Regions from separate parts of the Streptomyces sp. RLA012 genome, predicted to be linked through region 3. Evidence: riboswitches for the same ligand, from Rfam matches in the RefSeq annotation. Region 3 holds a riboswitch; each other region holds the start of a gene.
What was found. A riboswitch is a leader RNA that binds a small molecule or an ion and turns the genes downstream of it on or off. The one in region 3 is predicted to bind cyclic di-AMP.
Positions count from the first base shown of each region.

Region 1: it holds a riboswitch for cyclic di-AMP, as region 3 does, so the genes downstream of both, RV986_RS20780 (C40 family peptidase) here and RV986_RS07735 (M23 family metallopeptidase) in region 3, are expected to answer to the same signal.
Region 2: it holds a riboswitch for cyclic di-AMP, as region 3 does, so the genes downstream of both, RV986_RS31455 (transglycosylase family protein) here and RV986_RS07735 (M23 family metallopeptidase) in region 3, are expected to answer to the same signal.

Region 1 covers NZ_JBWDPA010000002.1:4,600,354-4,605,980, forward strand. Annotated here, with positions in the region: gene RV986_RS20775 (ATP-dependent DNA helicase) at 1-1,335, opposite strand, end outside; cyclic di-AMP (ydaO/yuaA leader) riboswitch at 1,609-1,781, shown strand; gene RV986_RS20780 (C40 family peptidase) at 1,790-2,986, shown strand; gene RV986_RS20785 (tellurite resistance/C4-dicarboxylate transporter family protein) at 3,083-4,057, shown strand; gene RV986_RS20790 (hypothetical protein) at 4,172-4,525, opposite strand; gene RV986_RS20795 (C40 family peptidase) at 4,966-5,627, shown strand, end outside.
Region 2 covers NZ_JBWDPA010000002.1:6,825,145-6,830,771, reverse strand. Annotated here, with positions in the region: gene RV986_RS31470 (DUF501 domain-containing protein) at 180-716, opposite strand; gene RV986_RS31465 (FtsB family cell division protein) at 768-1,244, opposite strand; gene eno (phosphopyruvate hydratase) at 1,424-2,719, opposite strand; gene RV986_RS31455 (transglycosylase family protein) at 3,014-3,745, opposite strand; cyclic di-AMP (ydaO/yuaA leader) riboswitch at 3,750-3,912, opposite strand; gene RV986_RS31450 (LysM peptidoglycan-binding domain-containing protein) at 4,095-5,069, opposite strand; gene RV986_RS31445 (cytochrome P450 family protein) at 5,247-5,627, opposite strand, start outside.
Region 3 covers NZ_JBWDPA010000002.1:1,625,037-1,630,663, forward strand. Annotated here, with positions in the region: gene RV986_RS07720 (SGNH/GDSL hydrolase family protein) at 1-188, opposite strand, end outside; gene RV986_RS07725 (DUF6250 domain-containing protein) at 332-1,048, opposite strand; gene RV986_RS07730 (hypothetical protein) at 1,045-1,314, opposite strand; gene RV986_RS07735 (M23 family metallopeptidase) at 1,666-2,643, opposite strand; cyclic di-AMP (ydaO/yuaA leader) riboswitch at 2,648-2,804, opposite strand; gene RV986_RS07740 (alpha-galactosidase) at 3,106-5,193, opposite strand; gene RV986_RS07745 (tyrosine-protein phosphatase) at 5,376-5,627, shown strand, end outside.

The DNA.
Region 1 (5,627 bases), 3.0 Mb from region 3:
GAAGACACGGGACTGGGCGTTCGTACGGTAGAAGACGGCGACGTCGCCCGCCTTGGCCTCGCCCGCGTCGGTGAGACGGTCTATCTCGTCGGCGACGAACTGGGCCTCGTCGTGCTCGGTGTCGGCGACATACCCGGTGATGTTCGAACCGGCGCCCGCGTTGGTCCACAGGTTCTTGGGGCGGCGGGATTCGTTGCGCTCGATGACCGCGTTGGCGGCGGACAGGATCGTCTGGGTCGAGCGGTAGTTCTGTTCGAGGAGGATCGTCGTCGCGTCCGGGTAGTCCTCCTCGAACTGGAGGATGTTGCGGATGGTCGCGCCGCGGAAGGCGTAGATCGACTGGTCGGCGTCGCCCACGACGCACAGCTCGGCGGGGCCGAGGTCGCCCGCGGCGGACGGCACGTCCTCGGGCCGGTCGTCGGCGGCGGCCGGGCCGACGAGCTCCCTGACCAGGGCGTACTGCGCGTGGTTCGTGTCCTGGTACTCGTCGACCAGGACGTGGCGGAAGCGGCGGCGGTAGTGCTCGGCGACGTCCGGGAAGGCGCGCAGCAGGTTGACCGTGGTCATGATCAGGTCGTCGAAGTCGAGCGCGTTGGCCTCACGCAGCCGCGACTGGTACATCGCGTAGGCCTGGGCGAGGGTCTTCTCGAAACCGTCGGCGGCCTGGGCGGCGAAGTCCTCCTCGTCGATCAGCTCGTTCTTCAGGTTCGAGATCTTGGCGCTGAAGGACTTCGGCGGGAAGCGCTTCGGATCGAGGTCCAGATCACGGCAGACGAGCGCCATCAGACGCTTGCTGTCGGCGGCGTCGTAGATCGAGAAGGACGACGTGAAGCCGAGCTGCTTGCTCTCCCGGCGCAGGATCCGCACACACGCGCTGTGGAAGGTCATCACCCACATCGCGTGGGCGCGCGGGCCGACGAGGTGCTCGACGCGCTCCTTCATCTCGCCCGCGGCCTTGTTCGTGAAGGTGATCGCGAGGATCTGGCCGGGGTGGACCTGGCGCTCGCCCAGCAGATGCGCGATCCGGTGCGTGAGCACCCGGGTCTTGCCGGAGCCGGCGCCGGCCACGATGAGCAGGGGGGAGCCGGAGTGCACCACGGCCGCACGCTGGTTCTCGTTCAGCCCGTCCAGCAGGGCCGCCGGGTCCACGGCGGGGCGGGGCGCGCCGTCGCGGTAGTACGCGTCCCGGCTCGCGGGCACGTCGAAACGGCCGCCGAACAAGTCGTCCGGAAGCGGCTCCGGCGCCCCGTCCTCGGGCGGCGGCGGGGGCTCTTCCTCGTGGGCCCCGGAGGGCTGGAGGTCCGCCAGGAAGCTGTCGTCAAAGAGGCTGCTCATCGCTCTCCGAGTTTAGGCCGCCCCACTGACAACCCGCGGCCACCCTGGAAACCCGACCGGTTTTTCCGTGGCCGCGGGCCGTCCCTCCCCCTCCGCACCCCGCCGTCACCGCCTAGATCCATTCCCTTACGGTCAGCCACGACCAGCGGCACCCAACATCAAGGTCACGAAAATGTATCGGGCATATCGCACATCAAACTTCACAGAACACTTATGAGTTGGCTAGCGTGCCCGGCAGACCGCTCGACAGCAACCGGCGAACGTCGTCGGGCCGTGCGGTCTCCGCCGAGTCCGGTACGCCCACGAGGCAGCCGGAGCCGGGGACCCAACCGACTTTGGGGTGAATCGGTCCAATTGTCCCACGGGGCAAGGACCGTAGGGCAAACCTTCCGGAAGCACCCGCCCGAACCCGACAGCTAACTCGGTAGGCGGAGGACGGAAGGAGTCGCCTCTCTTGGCGTCGCATCGCAAGTGGAGTCCTATGGGTACGCGCATAGCGGGTATACGGACCCCTGCCCTCGCCACGGCGGCCCTCACCTCCGTGGCCCTGCTCTCCCAGACGGCGAACGCCGCGCCCTCGGCCGATTCCAAGCCGAGCGTCGAAGAGGTCGAGAAGAAGGTCGACGACCTCTACCACCAGGCCGAGACGGCGACCGACAAGTACAACGCGACCCGGGAGAAGACCGCGCAGCAGCGCAAGCGGGTCGACTCCCTCCTCGACGACGTGGCCCAGCGCACCGAGAAGCTGAACACCGCGCGTGAGGAGCTGGGTTCGTTCGCCGCGGCCCAGTACCGCACCGGTGCCGCCGCCCCCGACACCGCGAGCTTCCTGCTGGCCGACAATCCGCAGGACTACTTCGACCAGACCCAGCTGATGGACCGTCTGACCACCCGCCAGAAGGCGGCCGTCGACGACTACGTCACCGAGCAGGCCGCCACCACGAAGAAGCGCGCGGAGGCCTCCGAGAGCCTGCAGACGCTCACCACGACGCAGAGCGCGCTGAAGACGTCCAAGGCCGACGTGCAGCGCAAGCTGGCGGAGGCGCGCGACCTGCTCTCCAAGCTGACCGCCGAGGAGAAGGCGCGGCTCGCGGCGATCGAGCAGAAGAAGCGGGAGGCGGCCGACCGCAAGGCGGCGGAGCTGGCGCAGCAACAGGCCGCGGCGGAGAAGAAGGCCCAGGAGGCGGCGGCCCAGCAGCAGACGGGCTCCGGCACCACAAGCACCTCCGGAACCACGGGGACCACCGGCACCACCGGGACCACCGGCACCTCGGCCACCGACGCCTCCTACACCGTCAAGGCCGACAAGGCCATCGCCTTCGCCCGCACCCAGATCGGCAAGCCGTACGTGTGGGGCGCGACCGGGCCGGGCTCGTACGACTGCTCCGGCCTCACCCAGGCCGCCTGGAAGGCCGCGGGCGTCAGCCTCCCGCGCACCACCTATGACCAGGTCAAAGCGGGCAGCACCGTCCCTCTCTCCGACATCAGGCCCGGTGACCTCGTCTTCTTCTACGACGACATCAGCCACGTCGGCCTGTACATCGGCAACGGCATGATGATCCACGCGCCCAAGCCGGGTGCGTACGTCCGCGAGGAGTCGATCTTCTACGGCGGCGAGTCGATCATCCACAGCGTGGTGCGTCCGGCGTAGCGCTACGGCGCCGGGCACGCGCGCGTGAGGGCTGATCGAGCTCCACGCGCGCGTGCCCCGCGGGCAACCCGCTCGAAGGTCCCTAGCATCGGGCCCATGCCAGCCACCTCCCCGCCCCGCATCTGGTCGGCCCGACTGCGCACCGGGTGGGCGGAGTGTTCGCCCGGCGCCGGAGCCGCCGTGCTGGCCACCGGCATCATCTCGGTCGGGCTGCGGCTGACCGGCCACGAGACGCTCTCCCGGATCGCGCTGGCCCTGACGGCCCTCGGCTGGCTCGGGCTCGCCGCGGACTTCGTCGTACGGCTGCTGCGCGAGCGGGAGCGGTGGGTCACGGAGGCCGGCACGCCCGCCGCGCTCACCGCGGTCGCGGCGACCACCGTGCTCGGCACCCGGCTGGTCGCGCTCGGCTGGGAGGTACCGGCCGAGGCCCTGCTCGCCCTGTCGGCCGTGCTCTGGCCCGGGCTGCTCCTCCTGGTCGTACGGCGTCTGCGGCCTCGTACGCCCGGAGCGGTGTTCCTCGGGTGTGTGGCCACGGAGGGGCTCGCGGTGCTGGCCGCCGCGCTCGCCCCGGCGGTACGCGCGGACTGGCTGGCGCACGCCGCGCTGGTGCTGTTCTGGCTGGGGATCGTGCTGTATGTGGTGGCGCTGCTGTACTTCGACTATCGCGAGGTCGCTGTGGGGGCCGGGGACCACTGGATCGCCGGCGGTGCGCTGGCCATCTCGGCGCTGGCCGGGGCGGAGCTGATCGGCGCACACCGGGCGAACCCGTACCTGTGGAACGACGACGACAACCGCGTGCTGCACGGCGTGAGCGGCGGCCTGCTCGCGCTCGCGCTGGGCTTCTACGTCGTCCTGGCCGTCGCGGAACTGCTGCGGCCTCGCCTGCGCCACGACGTGCGGCGCTGGGCGACCGTGTTCCCGATGGGCATGACGGCGGTGGCGGCCCTGTCGGTCGCGACCGCCCTCGACGTCCTGTGGCTCAAGGGGCTCGGACAGGTGCTGCTGTGGATCGCGGTGGCGGCGTGGCTGGTGGTGGCGGCCGGAACCGTCACGCGCCCGCGGGAGGCGTAGGCGTAGCACTCGCGGAAGGCACGGCGCTCACGGGAGGCACAGTGGTCGCGGAAGCCGCGGCCCTGGAGGGAGCCGTGGACCTGAGGGGAGAGAGCCGTGGACCTGGAGGAGCTGTCAGGTCCACAGCACCGCGATGAAGATGTTCGCCGTGGTCAGCAGCCCGACCAGCCCGAACAGGCCCTTCTCCACCTTCTCGTCGTCCCGCTTCACATAGACCAGGCCGAGGATCACGATCAGCAGGGCCAGTTTCACGCCGATCTTGATGGTGTTGACCGAGTGGTCGTCGGCCTGGTTGAGGCCGACGAGGACGACGCCCGTGACCAGCATGGTCAGCGCACCGTGCAGCATGGCGGGGACGAACCGGGCGGCGCCCTGGCCCATCGCCTTCATCTGGGTGAGGAAACCGCCGAGGAGCGAGGCGATGCCGATGATGTGCAGGCCGACGAAGAGATGGATGAGTACGTCCATGGAGCCGGAGCCTAATCGGCGGTACCGACGCCTCTTGTCACCGGCCCACCCCTTGAGGCCCCCTTGTCACCGAGCCACCCCGTGTACACCCCTAGCACCTGGGACGCTCGGCCGCGCCCGAACCGCCCCATCGATCATCACACAGCGTGAAGTCGACGCCCTCGGGCCGGGATCACGGCCACATACGGTCACCCGGCGATCCACTGGTGCCAGTTCCGTACATGGAGTTACCGAGACATCACTCTCAGGTTTAGCGTCCTCCACCAGGTGACCGGCTCCCCACCGCCGCCCGGGCCAGGGGCGGCAGTCGGCCACCACCGCCGAGAAAGGTCCGGCGGCGGCCCGCTCCCCCTGTGTGGGCCGCCGCCGGACGCGTCCCCGCCGACCGCGCTCGTCCCCGGCGGTCGTTACGGAAGTCCCCGGGAAGGATGTGGGCCCTCGTGGCAGTGCACCGCAAGCCCAGACAGCGCTCGCTCGGCAGGAACACGGCCCGCACCGCCGCGACCATCGCGCTCGCGGGTGCGGCGACGGCGACGGGGTTCGACGGGACGGGGCACGCGGATCCGCAGCTGTCACCGGCACAGGTGAAGGCCAAGGTGGACAAGTTGTACGAGGAGGCGGAGATCGCCACCCAGAAGTACGACGGCGCGAAGGAGAAGGCCGACAAGGCCGAGCAGCGGCTGAGGGCGCTGCGCGACGAGGCGGCGCGCAAGGAGGACCGGCTCAACTCGGCTCGGGACGCGCTGGGCTCGATGGCGGCGGCCCAGTACCGCAGTGGGGGCCTGGACCCCGCGCTGCAGCTCGCGCTCTCCGACGACCCGGACCAGTATCTGGAGGGTGCCGCGTTCGCCGAACGGGCCGACAGCCGTCAGGCGCAGGCCGTGGCCCGGGTACGCAAGCAGCTGCGGGAGATCGAGCAGTTGCGCGGGGCCGCGCACGTCGAGCTGGCCTCGCTCAAGTCACGCCAGGCGGAGCTGAAGCGCGCCAAGAAGACGATCACCGGAAAACTGGACGTGGCGCGGCAGCTGTTGTCCGGGCTCACCGATGAGCAGCGCGCCTCGCGCTCCGCCATGCGGGACTTGGGCCCGGCGTCGTCGTCCGG
Region 2 (5,627 bases), 5.2 Mb from region 3:
GGGGCAGGCGGGAAATCCGGGGCGCAGCCCCGGTCCCAGGGGCGCGAGGAACTGCGCGAGCAACCCCCACCACCCCGCAGCCGAGCGATCCGGGGCGCAGCCCCGGTCCCGGGGGCGCGAGGAACTGCGCGAGCAAGGCCCACCCACCCGCGGCCGACGACACAGCCCCCGGCGATGGATCACTCCTCGGAGGCAGCCACCCCCGGAGGGACGACGCACGCCCCCTTGCTCCACCACTCCGGCAACATCGCGATCGCCTCGTCGCCCAGCGGGTTCACCCCCGGCCCCGCGGCCAGCGAGTGCGCCACCAGCACATGCAGGCACTTCACCCGGTCCGGCATGCCACCGGCGCTCGGGAAACCCTCCAGCACCTCGATGGCATCGCGCCGCGCGATGTAGTCCTCGTGGGCGGCCCGGTACGCGGCGGCCAGCTCGGGATCGGTCGCGAGCCGGTCCGTCATCTCCTTCATGACGCCGTTGGCCTCCAGCGTGCCGATCGCGGAGGCCGCGCGCGGACACGTCAGGTAGTACGTCGTCGGGAACGGCGTACCGTCGGGAAGCCGGGGCGCCGTCTCCACCACGTCCGGCTGACCGCAGGGACAGCGGTGCGCGATCGCGCGCAGCCCGCGCGGCGGCCGGCCGAGTTGCTGCTTGAATGCCTCGACGTCCGCGTCGGTCGGCTCGGTGCGCGGGGTGGGCGGCGGGGGCGTTTCCATGCCTGTGCTCAAGTCTCTTTCTTCATTCACTTCACCGGTCGGATCTTCACGTCACCGGTCGGAGCGGTCCGACTTGTCGACGCCGTCCCAGACGTTGGCGTACCAGGGGCGGGCTGCCGCCCCCAGATCCGTACGCGACTGCTTCGCCGCGTCCGGGTCGATCACGATGTATCCGGTCTCGCCCGGCATCACGTAGTGCAGCCGTTCCCGGATCTGCTGCTTCGCGTACGCGTCGTCCTGCCAGCGCGCCTTCAGGTCACGCAGCTGTTCGACCCGCTCGCGGGCCTGCTCGCGCTGCCGCTCCAGTTCGGAGATCTCGGTGCGCTGGGACACGTACTGCCTTATCGGGTACGCGAGCGCCACGATCAGAGAACAGAGTACGAGAGCGAGCAGCGCGGCCCGGCCGGTCAGACGGGAGCGGCGGGCCTGGCGCTTGGTCTGTGAGCGGTAGACCCGGGCCGCGGTCTGCTCGCCGAGCAGCCGCAGCCTGGTCGCGGTGGAGAACCGGTCCCTGTCCTTCACGGCCATGAGTCCCGCCTCCCCAGTGGTACCAGCCCGTCACGTGCGTACGTCCCCGCACACGGTACGGGACCGAGTACGGGGACGTACGTACGACTGGCTAAGGCTTGACCCTCGGCGGGTGTCAGCCCTTGCTGTGCCTACTGGTTCGCAGAGCGCTGTGCCTACTGGTTCGCAGAGCGCTGTGCCTACTGGTTCGCAGAGCGAAACCGCGGGAAGGCGCTACGCCCCGCGTACACCGCGGCGTCGTCGAGGATCTCCTCGATGCGCAGCAGCTGGTTGTACTTGGCGACGCGGTCCGAGCGGGCCGGGGCGCCGGTCTTGATCTGGCCGCAGTTCACCGCGACGGCGAGGTCGGCGATGGTGACGTCCTCGGTCTCGCCGGAGCGGTGGGACATCATGCACTTGAAGCCGTTGCGCTGGGCCATCTCGACGGCGTCCAGGGTCTCGGTCAGCGAGCCGATCTGGTTGACCTTGACGAGCAGGGCGTTCGCGGAGCCCTCCTCGATGCCGCGGGCCAGGCGCTCCGGGTTGGTGACGAAGAGGTCGTCGCCGACGATCTGGACCTTGTCGCCGATCCGGTCGGTGATGACCTTCCAGCCGGCCCAGTCGTCCTCGTACAGCGGGTCCTCGATGGAGACCAGCGGGTACGCGGAGACGAGCTCCTCGTAGTACTCCGTCATCTCGGCGGCCGAGCGGGACTTGCCCTCGAACTCGTACTTGCCGTCCTTGTAGAACTCGGACGCGGCGACGTCGAGCGCGAGCGCGATCTGCTCGCCGGGGATGTAGCCGGCCTGCTGGATGGCCTCGACGATGAGGTCGAGCGCGGCACGGTTGGACTCCAGGTTCGGCGCGAAACCGCCCTCGTCGCCCAGGCCGGTGGACAGGCCCTTGGTCTTCAGCACCTTCTTGAGGGTGTGGTAGACCTCGGCGCCCCAGCGCAGCGCCTCGGAGAAGGACTCCGCGCCGATCGGGGCGATCATGAACTCCTGGATGTCCACGTTGGAGTCGGCGTGCGAGCCGCCGTTCAGGATGTTCATCATCGGAACGGGCAGCAGGTGCGCGTTCGGACCGCCGAGGTAGCGGAACAGGGGCAGGTCGCTGGCCTCGGAGGCGGCGTGCGCGACGGCGAGCGAGACGCCGAGGATGGCGTTGGCGCCGAGCGAGCCCTTGTTGTCGGTGGCGTCCAGGTCGAACATCGCCTGGTCGATCAGGCGCTGCTCGGTGGCGTCGTAGCCGACGAGCTCCGGGCCGATCTGCTCGATGACGGCGAGGACGGCCTTCTCGACACCCTTGCCGCCGTAACGGTTGGGGTCACCGTCACGCAGCTCGATGGCCTCGAAGGCACCCGTGGAGGCGCCGGACGGGACGGCGGCACGACCAGTGCTGCCGTCGTCGAGGCCGACCTCGACCTCGACCGTGGGGTTGCCTCGGGAGTCCAGGATTTCCCGGGCTACGACGACGTCGATGGACGGCACGAGCATCTCCTTCTGGGATGTGACGCGGGTACGCGAGACCTGTGATGGCTTCGCGACATGAGCCTAACCGCCTGAGGGGGATCGGCCAGCCGGTCGCCCACCTCTTGGGCAGAACTGAACGTACACATTGTTCCAGAACGGAACAAAAACGGAAACAAAAATCCCCGCTCCGGTGCGTACGGGGGAACGCGCACCGGAGCGGGGGCCCGTGGGGACGGGGGTGGTCCTCCTCGGTGTCTCCAGTGTGGAGACCCCTTCTATGCGGGACCTGTCATTCAGCTGAGGTGAAGCTGCCGATCATCAGCTGAGGTGGAGCTGCTGACCCGGGTAGATGAAGTCCGCGTCGTCGATGATGTCCTTGTTCAGCTTGAACAGCTGCTGCCAGCCGCCCTTGACCTTCTTCTTCTCGGCGATCGAGCTGAGGGTGTCGCCCTTGACGACCTTGTACTCGCCGTCACCCTTCTCGACCTTCTTGCCCGCCGGGGTGGGCACGGTCCTCTCGGCGGACGGACGCGACGCCGAACGGGAGGCCGCGGTGTCCGTCGAGCGGGTGGTGGTACTGGTGCTCGGCGAGCCGTTCGACGAGGAACCGTTCGACGAGGAGCCGTTCGAGTTCGAGGAGGACGAGTGCGACGGGGTGCTCGTGCCGCCGGTGTACGCGGCGCCCGACAGGCCCGTGCCACAGGTCGGCCAGGCGCCCTTGCCCTGCGCGGCGAGGACCTTCTCGCCGATGGCGATCTGCTCGGACCTGGAGGCCTGGTTGGCGGCGGAGGCGTACGCGGTGCCGCCGTACGCGGCCCAGGTGGAGGCCGAGAACTGCAGTCCGCCGTAGTAGCCGTTGCCGGTGTTGATGGACCAGTTGCCGCCGGACTCGCACTGGGCGACGGTGTCCCACTGGGAGGCGGTGGCGGCGGAGGCGTTGCCGGCCGCCATGAGCGGGGCGGCGATGGCGACACCGGTGACACCGGCGAGCGTGGCGACACGGGTGGTTTTGTTCGGGCGGCGGTGCTTGCCCTTGCTGGAAAACAGCATGGAGAGATCCCCTCACCGACGCCTGCGAGGTGAGCTGTCGGGTTCGGGCGGGTGAGTGCCCGGCCGTGCGCTCTGGGCGCACGGCTTCACCCCAAGCCGCTCCGGTCAACTACCGGGCGCGGCACTTACCTTGGGTCCCCCGCTCCTGCCTACGGCGCTGACGCGTCGACTGTTCCCGTACGGCCGCTGGCAGGATTCGGCGTTGCGACCGTCGGGGCCCGCTGAGGCGAGCGGTGTTGACCGTAAGCAGCCGATCGGCTGAATTCCAAAGACGATCAGGGTCTTTGAGATCCATCTCTCACTCGCACTAAACCGGACATTCTCCAGCGAACCATGACGCGAACTGCCCCTACTTTTCGCCCGATTCAGTACCAACTGCAAGGCTCTGACCGGGGCGGATGAGGTCCGGGTCGACGCCGACCGCCTTCTTGTTCTCGGCGTACAGCTCGGCCCATCCGCCTTCGAGGTCAAGGGCGTCGGCGATGGTCCACAGATTGTCTCCGGCGCGGACGACGTACGAGCCGTCGATGACATCGCGGGCGGTGCCGGTACCCCGAGAGGTGTGCCGGTCGGAGGAGTCGTCGGTACGGCCGTCCAGCGCGCTGTCGGTGGTGGCGTCGGTGGTGTCCTCGTCGGCGCTGCCGCCGCGGTGGCGCCCGGCGCCGGTCGTCGCGCTCTCGGTCGTGGCCGAAGAGTCGCCGCCCTGACCGGAGTTGTCCGAGGTGCCGCTCTTCGTCGTCGCCGTCCCGCTGCCGTCGGCCTTCGTCGTACCCTCGGTCGCATTCGCCGACGAACCGGACGAACCAGAGGAATCTGAGGAATCAGAGGAATCAGAGGAATCAGAGGAACTGGACGACTTCGTGGAATTCGACGAACCGGAGGAACTGGAGGAACTGGACGAACTGGAGGAGTCGTTCGCCACACCCGTGTCGACCGCGACCTCACCCGAGTTCCTGCTGAGTCCGGAGAGCGGTCCACAGGTGGGCCAGGCGACGAGACCCTTGGCGTCGAGGAGCTTCTCGGCGATGGCTATCTGCTGCGAGCGGCTGGCCTCGTCGGCACTCGGCGCATACATGAGGCCGCCGTACCTCTCCCAGTCCTTCTGGGTCATCTGCAGTCCGCCGTAATACCCGTTGCCGCTGTCGGCGCTCCACTGGCCGGCGCTCTCGCACTCCGCGACCCGGTCCCAGGTGGTGCCGTCGGCGGCGTTCGCGCTCGCGGCGCCGAGCAACGGGATCGCGATGGCGGATCCGGTCACTCCTGCCGCGACGATGAGGGCCGGAGCCTGACGGGGGCGACGATGGCGGCCGTTCCCGGAGAGCATGCGGAAACCTTTCGCGTGACAGCAGTTGACTACGCGACGAACGAGTCGCGTTGACGAGTGAACGTATCCGCACCCGAACACTTGTCACAAGTCGATGCAGCGTAGATCACGTGAAGATTACAGAGTTGAGGAAGTGTCAGCTTGGGCCGCCGGTCGGCGTATGGTCGTCGGCCGCCGCTACGCCCCGACCGGAGGTGTGAACTCCACCGGAAGCGTGCGCAATCCGCGCATAATGAGCCCGCCGCGCCAGCGCAAATCGGCTGGATCCCCCGCGAGTCGGAGGTCGGGGAGGCGGGTGAGCAGGGTGGCGAGCGCGGTCTGCCCTTCCAGACGGGCGAGCGGTGCGCCGAGGCAGTAGTGGATGCCGTGGCCGTAGCCGAGGTGCTGGTTGTCGCGGCGGGAGAGGTCGAGCGTGTCCGGCCGCTCGAACCGTGCGGGGTCACGGTCCGCCGCGGCGAGTACGACGAGGACGGGGTCGCCGGGCGCGATGTCCTGTCCGCCGATCCGGACGGCCTCGGTCGCGAACCGCCAGGTGGCCAGCTCCACGGGGCCGTCGTA
Region 3 (5,627 bases):
TCGTCGACGACCTGGTCGAGCAGTTTCCCGCGTACGGCGAGGTTGGTGTAGGTGAAGTCGCCCTCGGGCCGTCGGTCCGCGAGAAGCACCGCGAACCGGTCGGCCCACCCGACGAACGCCCCGTCGGGCCCGAGATCGCCGACGCCTTCGGTGAAGCTGTCCCCCACCGCCACGTACGACCCGATCACTGATCTGTTGTCATTCTTCGAATCGTCTGCCACATCGGCCCATGATTCACCTTTCGATGTGAGCTACGCGACCGTAAGAAAGGGTTGACGGGGGGTGAGATAAGCCACTCGTAAAGTGTCGGTTAATCCGGAATAAGGCACTCTCAGGAGTGGTTGAACAGCCGCCACACCTGGAAGTCCGTGATCCGGAAGTGACTCCAGGTGGTCCGGAACGCGAAGTGCCCGCTCGTGTAGGGCTCCGGGTCGCGGTAGTCGAAGACCGGTCGCCCGTTGTTCCACCACTGGACCGTCGAGCCGTCCGAGACGATACGGACGCGGTGGGGCTCGTTGGCCGTCAGAAGCGGCTGCGTGTAGTCGTAGATCAGCGGGCGGACGCCCGCCTCCCCCACGTACCGGCGCAGCCGCGTCGTCGTGTTGGTGTTGGCGCCGTACCCGACGTAGTACGTCTTCAGGTAGTCGTATTCGGCGAGGGCGCCGCCGCGTGGCGTGGCGAAGAGGTCGTCCGGGGAACGTACGTCGACGGCGTTCCAGAAGTTGTTGAGGTCGGAGACCCGGTCGTTGACACCACCCTCGGAGACCGGCGTGGCGGTGTACTCGACGACGTACGGCCCCGCGAGCCGCTTCTTGAACCAGACCGTCGCGCCGCTCGGCACGTCGATCTCCAGGACGCCGCGCGAGGCGGTGACCGTGCCCCCGTCCTGCAGTTCGCTGGCCCATTGGCCGAGGCCGTGCCGGAAGCCGTCGCGGGCGATGAGCCGGCCCCGGCGGTGGCGCGGCGAGGCACTCGCGGCGGCGGCCGGGACGAGCGTCGCCAGGGCGGCACCGGCGGCCAGGGTCGTGAAGGCTCTGCGGGTGGTCATGAGGTTCCTTCCGTACGCGGGGTGGTGGCGAGGACGGGCGGAGCGGTGATGCCCGGCGGGCTTCGGCACCCGCCGGGTCTCGGCGCCCTGGCAGTGGTCCGTGTACGTCGACCGGAGATGCCCTGGTCGACGTCGACGGTCCGGATCCGATGGAAGCCGGGGGCGCCACTGCCGGACGGGACGACGTACGTCCAACGCCGGTCCAGGTCGGCGCAGTTGAGGCCCCAGGCCCGGAAGAGGATCCGGAAGGCTCCGCGACCGTCCACCCGTCGACCACCGAAACGAACTGGTTCGCGGGCGAGTCGGCGGACACCCGCTCGCCGTCGGCGAAGCTCACGCCCTCCGCCATGCGCGCCAACACCTCGGCCCGACCCGCCGATCGCGGCGGGCGCCGGGTCGTCGGCCCCGTTCCCACCGCCCCGGGCGGCGTCGGCGTGGGCGTCGGGCACTGGGACCTCCGAAGACGCAGAAAGCGCTTACAGAGATCACTGTGGAGCCACTCCCGCACGGTGTCGAGACCGCGCGCCCCGCTGCCACAAGACCGCAATGCGCTGATCATGGAGCGCTTATGGAGCGCTTATGGAGCGCTCCATGATCACTAGGGGGCGCGGCGGGCGTCAGCCGACGGCGACACCGTGCGAACGCAGGTACGCGACGGGGTCCACGTCGGAGCCGTAGCTCGGCGTGGTGCGGATCTCGAAGTGCAGATGCGGGCCGGTGACGTTGCCGGTCGCGCCGGAGAGGCCGATCCGCCGCCCCTCGGCCACGGTCTGCCCCGCCGAGACGGAGAGGGCGGACATATGGGCGTACTGCGAATAGCTGCCGTCGGCGTGCCGGATGACGACCTGGTTGCCGTAGGCGCCGCCCCAGCCGGCCGAGACGACCGTACCCGCGGCGATGGACTTGATGGTGGTGCCGGTCGGGACCACGAAGTCCACGCCGGTGTGGTAGCCGCTGGACCACATGCCGCCGGCCACCTTGTAGCCGGTGCCGATGACGGCGCCCTCGACCGGCAGGGTGTAGCCGGAACTGTCGGCGGCCCGGGCCTTGGGCGTACTCGCCACGCCGGCCGACCCTGTGGCCGACTGGGTGGATGCCTTGGAGGAGGCCTTGGAGGACGACCGCTTGGACGACGAGGTCGGCGACTGGGTCGACGGCTTGGTGCCGCCGGTCGACGCCGCCTTCTCGCCGATCGTCAGCTTCAGGCCCGGGTGGATCAACGACGGGTCGCCGCCGATGGCCTGGCGGTTGTCGGAGTAGAGCCGCTGCCAGCCGCCTGCGACGTTCTGCTGGTCGGCGATCTTCGCCAGCCAGTCGCCGGCCTTTACCGCATAGGTCTTTGTCGCGCCGGTGGAAGTGACGGTCCCGGTCTTTTCCGAAATCGTCGCTGCCTTTTCCGCAACCGTCGCGGTCTTTTCGGATACCGCCGCGGTCTTTTCCGGAGCCGAGGAAACGGCGGTCGCCGGAGTGGCGGCGTGGGCGCCGGATGCCCCCATCAGCGGCAGCGCGAGCGCGGCACCACCGGTTCCGGCCACGGCGATCGAGCGGGTGAAACGCTGGGACTTGGGACGGCGGTGCTTACCCTTCGCGGGCATGACGAATTCCTCTCCGGCGCCTGCGGGGTGAGCTGTCGGGTGCGGGCTGGAGATGCCCGGCCGCGCGGCCACGCGGCTGTACCCCTAGCCGTTCCGGAGACCGGAACAGGCGTCCTACCTGTGGGTCCCCCGCTCCTGCCGGGTACGGGTGGGTGTGCGGATTCCGGGCGGCGGCAGGATTGGGCGTCCGTCCGGATTGAGGGCGAACGTAGGCGAGATGGGAGCGCATCGCCAACCATGTGGCTTTTCTGTGTACGTGCCTTTCTTGATCCAGGCCGGAATTCCCGTCACCCTCCGTGAACGGGGGATGTTTTCGTCCCTCAACCGCCCTGAAATTCGGGCGGATTGGGCGAGAGCGGCCGCAACACATCGTCACGAATATGACGCTGCTCACGCACGCCGAACCACGATGCTTCATTCCAGGGCCAGTTGGAATGAAGGCTGCGTTTCAGGACAGAACAGTCACACGCGACGCAGTCGGATAACTGCCGCGTCGAGGTCGCCTCGCAGGCCCGTCCGCAGCCCGTGGTGCAGCAGCACCGCACCCCGATGCACTTCACCCGTTTCGCGGCATTCGTACGCGGCACCCGGATCGAGGCCACGCAGCCGGAGCGGGGCGACCTGCTCACCGAAATGCTGGGCCTGGAGCCAGGCCAGGACGACGGTCTCGTCACCGCGGACGTACTGGACCGCACTCGACCCGCCCTCCGGAGGGCGCAGCCGGTAGAGGTCGCCGCGCTGCACGACCGGCCGGATCTCTTTGTAGAGCTTCACCCAGTCCCGCGCCTCGACGAGTTCCTGCTCGCTCCACTCGGCCAGATCGCCGCCGACCCCGAGCACCCCGGCCATGGCGCTCACAAACCGGAGACGCAGCGAGCTGACACGCCCATTGAGCTGTGCGTTCGGGCTGTCGGTGACCCAGGCCGACATGATCCGGGCAGGGTGGACCTGGCTGAAGCCGTACTGGATCGCGAGCCGGTCGAGCGGGTCGGTGTTGTCGGAGGTCCACACCTCGTCCGTACGCGCCATGATGCCGAGGTCGATCCGGCCGCCACCGCCGGAGCAGGACTCGAAGGCGACCCCGGGATGCGCGGCCCGCAGCCGGTCCAGCAGCGCGTACAGGGCCTCCACGTGCTCGACCCACAGCTTCTGCGGGTACGGCTCACCCGGCCAACCGGCGTCCGTGAAACAGCGGTTGAAGTCCCATTTCACATAGTCGATCGGGGCGCCGGAGAGCAGACCGTCGAGCTGCTCCCACAGATACTCCTGGACGTCCGGGCGGGCGAGATTCAGTACGAGCTGATTGCGGAACTCCGTCCTGGTTCGCCCCGGTTGGAACTGCACCCAGTCGGGGTGCGCGCGATACAGCTCGCTGTCCGGGTTGACCATTTCCGGTTCGACCCAGATCCCGAACTGCATACCGAGCGCGTGCACGTCGTCGGCGAGCGGCTTCAGCCCCTGCGGGAAGCGGTCCGGGTTGGGCGACCAGTCACCGAGCCCGGCGCGGTCGCTGGTCCGCTCCCCGAACCAGCCGTCGTCGACCACGAACAGCTCGACACCCATCGCCGCGGCCCGCCGGGCCAGCTCCCGCTGCTGCTCCTCGGAGATGTCGAAGTGGGTGGCCTCCCAGGAGTTGAACAGCACCGGCCGGTCCTGGTCCGCGTCCGGGATGACGTACGCGCGCTGGTAGGCGTGCCAGGCGCGGCTCGCCCCGCCGAAGCCGCCGTCGCTCCACAGCCCCGCGAAGACGGGCGTGGTGAACGACTCCCCCGGCTCCAGTCGCAGCAGCCCCGAGTCGTCGTACCCCGCGCCACCGGAGATCTGCACGCGCGCGTCGGGGAGCTGGGCCACACAGATCCGCCACGAGCCCGACCAGCCGAGCGCGCACCCGTACACCTCGCCGCTCTCCTCGGTCGCCCCGCTGTCGAGCGCGACCCACGGCAGATGCTGGTGCCCGGTGTGCCCGCGGCGGCTGCCGATGACCTTCTCACCGTAGGTGAGGGAGGACCGCTCAAGCCGGGACTCGGCCGCCCACCGGCCGTGCAGCTGGGAGAGCCGCCAGCCGTCGCGCTCGGGCAGCGTCCAGGTCGCGGAGTCGGCGCGCAGCAGCTCCAGGGAGGCGCCTTCGTCGGCTTGGTCGGCTTCGTTGGCGAGGGTCACCCAGCGCTCGACGACGTCTCCGCGCATCCGGTAGTGCAGCGTGACGGCGAGCCCGTCGTCCAGAAAGCGCAGCCGCAGTTCGTCACCGTCGGCCTCGTACCCCTCGAACCGCCATTCGGTGCCGCGCCGTTCGTCCGTCCGGACGGACAGCGCCGGGCGTACGAAGCGGGGGCCGCCCTCGACGGGATACTCCTCGCGCCCGTCGAGCCGGGACTCGAAGGGCCGGTACGGCGGGCCGGGCAGGGCGGCCAGCGACTCGGCGTCGGCGAGCGTGATCCGTGGGCCCCAGTGCAGATGGAGCAGCTCGTCGAGTTCGGTCAGCCGCAGTGCGTAGCCACTCGTGGACCCCGAAAGAAGCCACGTACGACCATCTCCGCCAGTCTCAATCATCAAATCCTCACAGATTCGAACAGTCACACTCAGGCACCAACATCATCAACGGCGTCTCATCCGCGAGGCAACGGCTGTGGACAACTTCATTGCCTGAGGAACCCATGTCGTATCGTCGAGAGCGCGATTCCCGCCGGCGAGCGACGCCGAGCAGTGCCGGCGGCCCAATGGGAGGAGCCCCCGTGACGCAGCAGGTCCCGTCGACCGAGCCCGAGCTGGCCGGAGTGCGCAACTTCCGAGACGTGGGCGGCCTGCCCACCGTGGACGGCCGCCGGGTGCGCCACGGTCGGCTGTTCCGCAGCGGTCATCTCGCGCACGCCACGGCGGAGGACGCCGCGTTCCTCTCCTCGCTCGGGCTGCACACGATCTTCGACTTCCGCAATGCCGCGGACCAGAAGCTGGAGGGGCCGGACGTCGAACTGCCGGGTGTACGG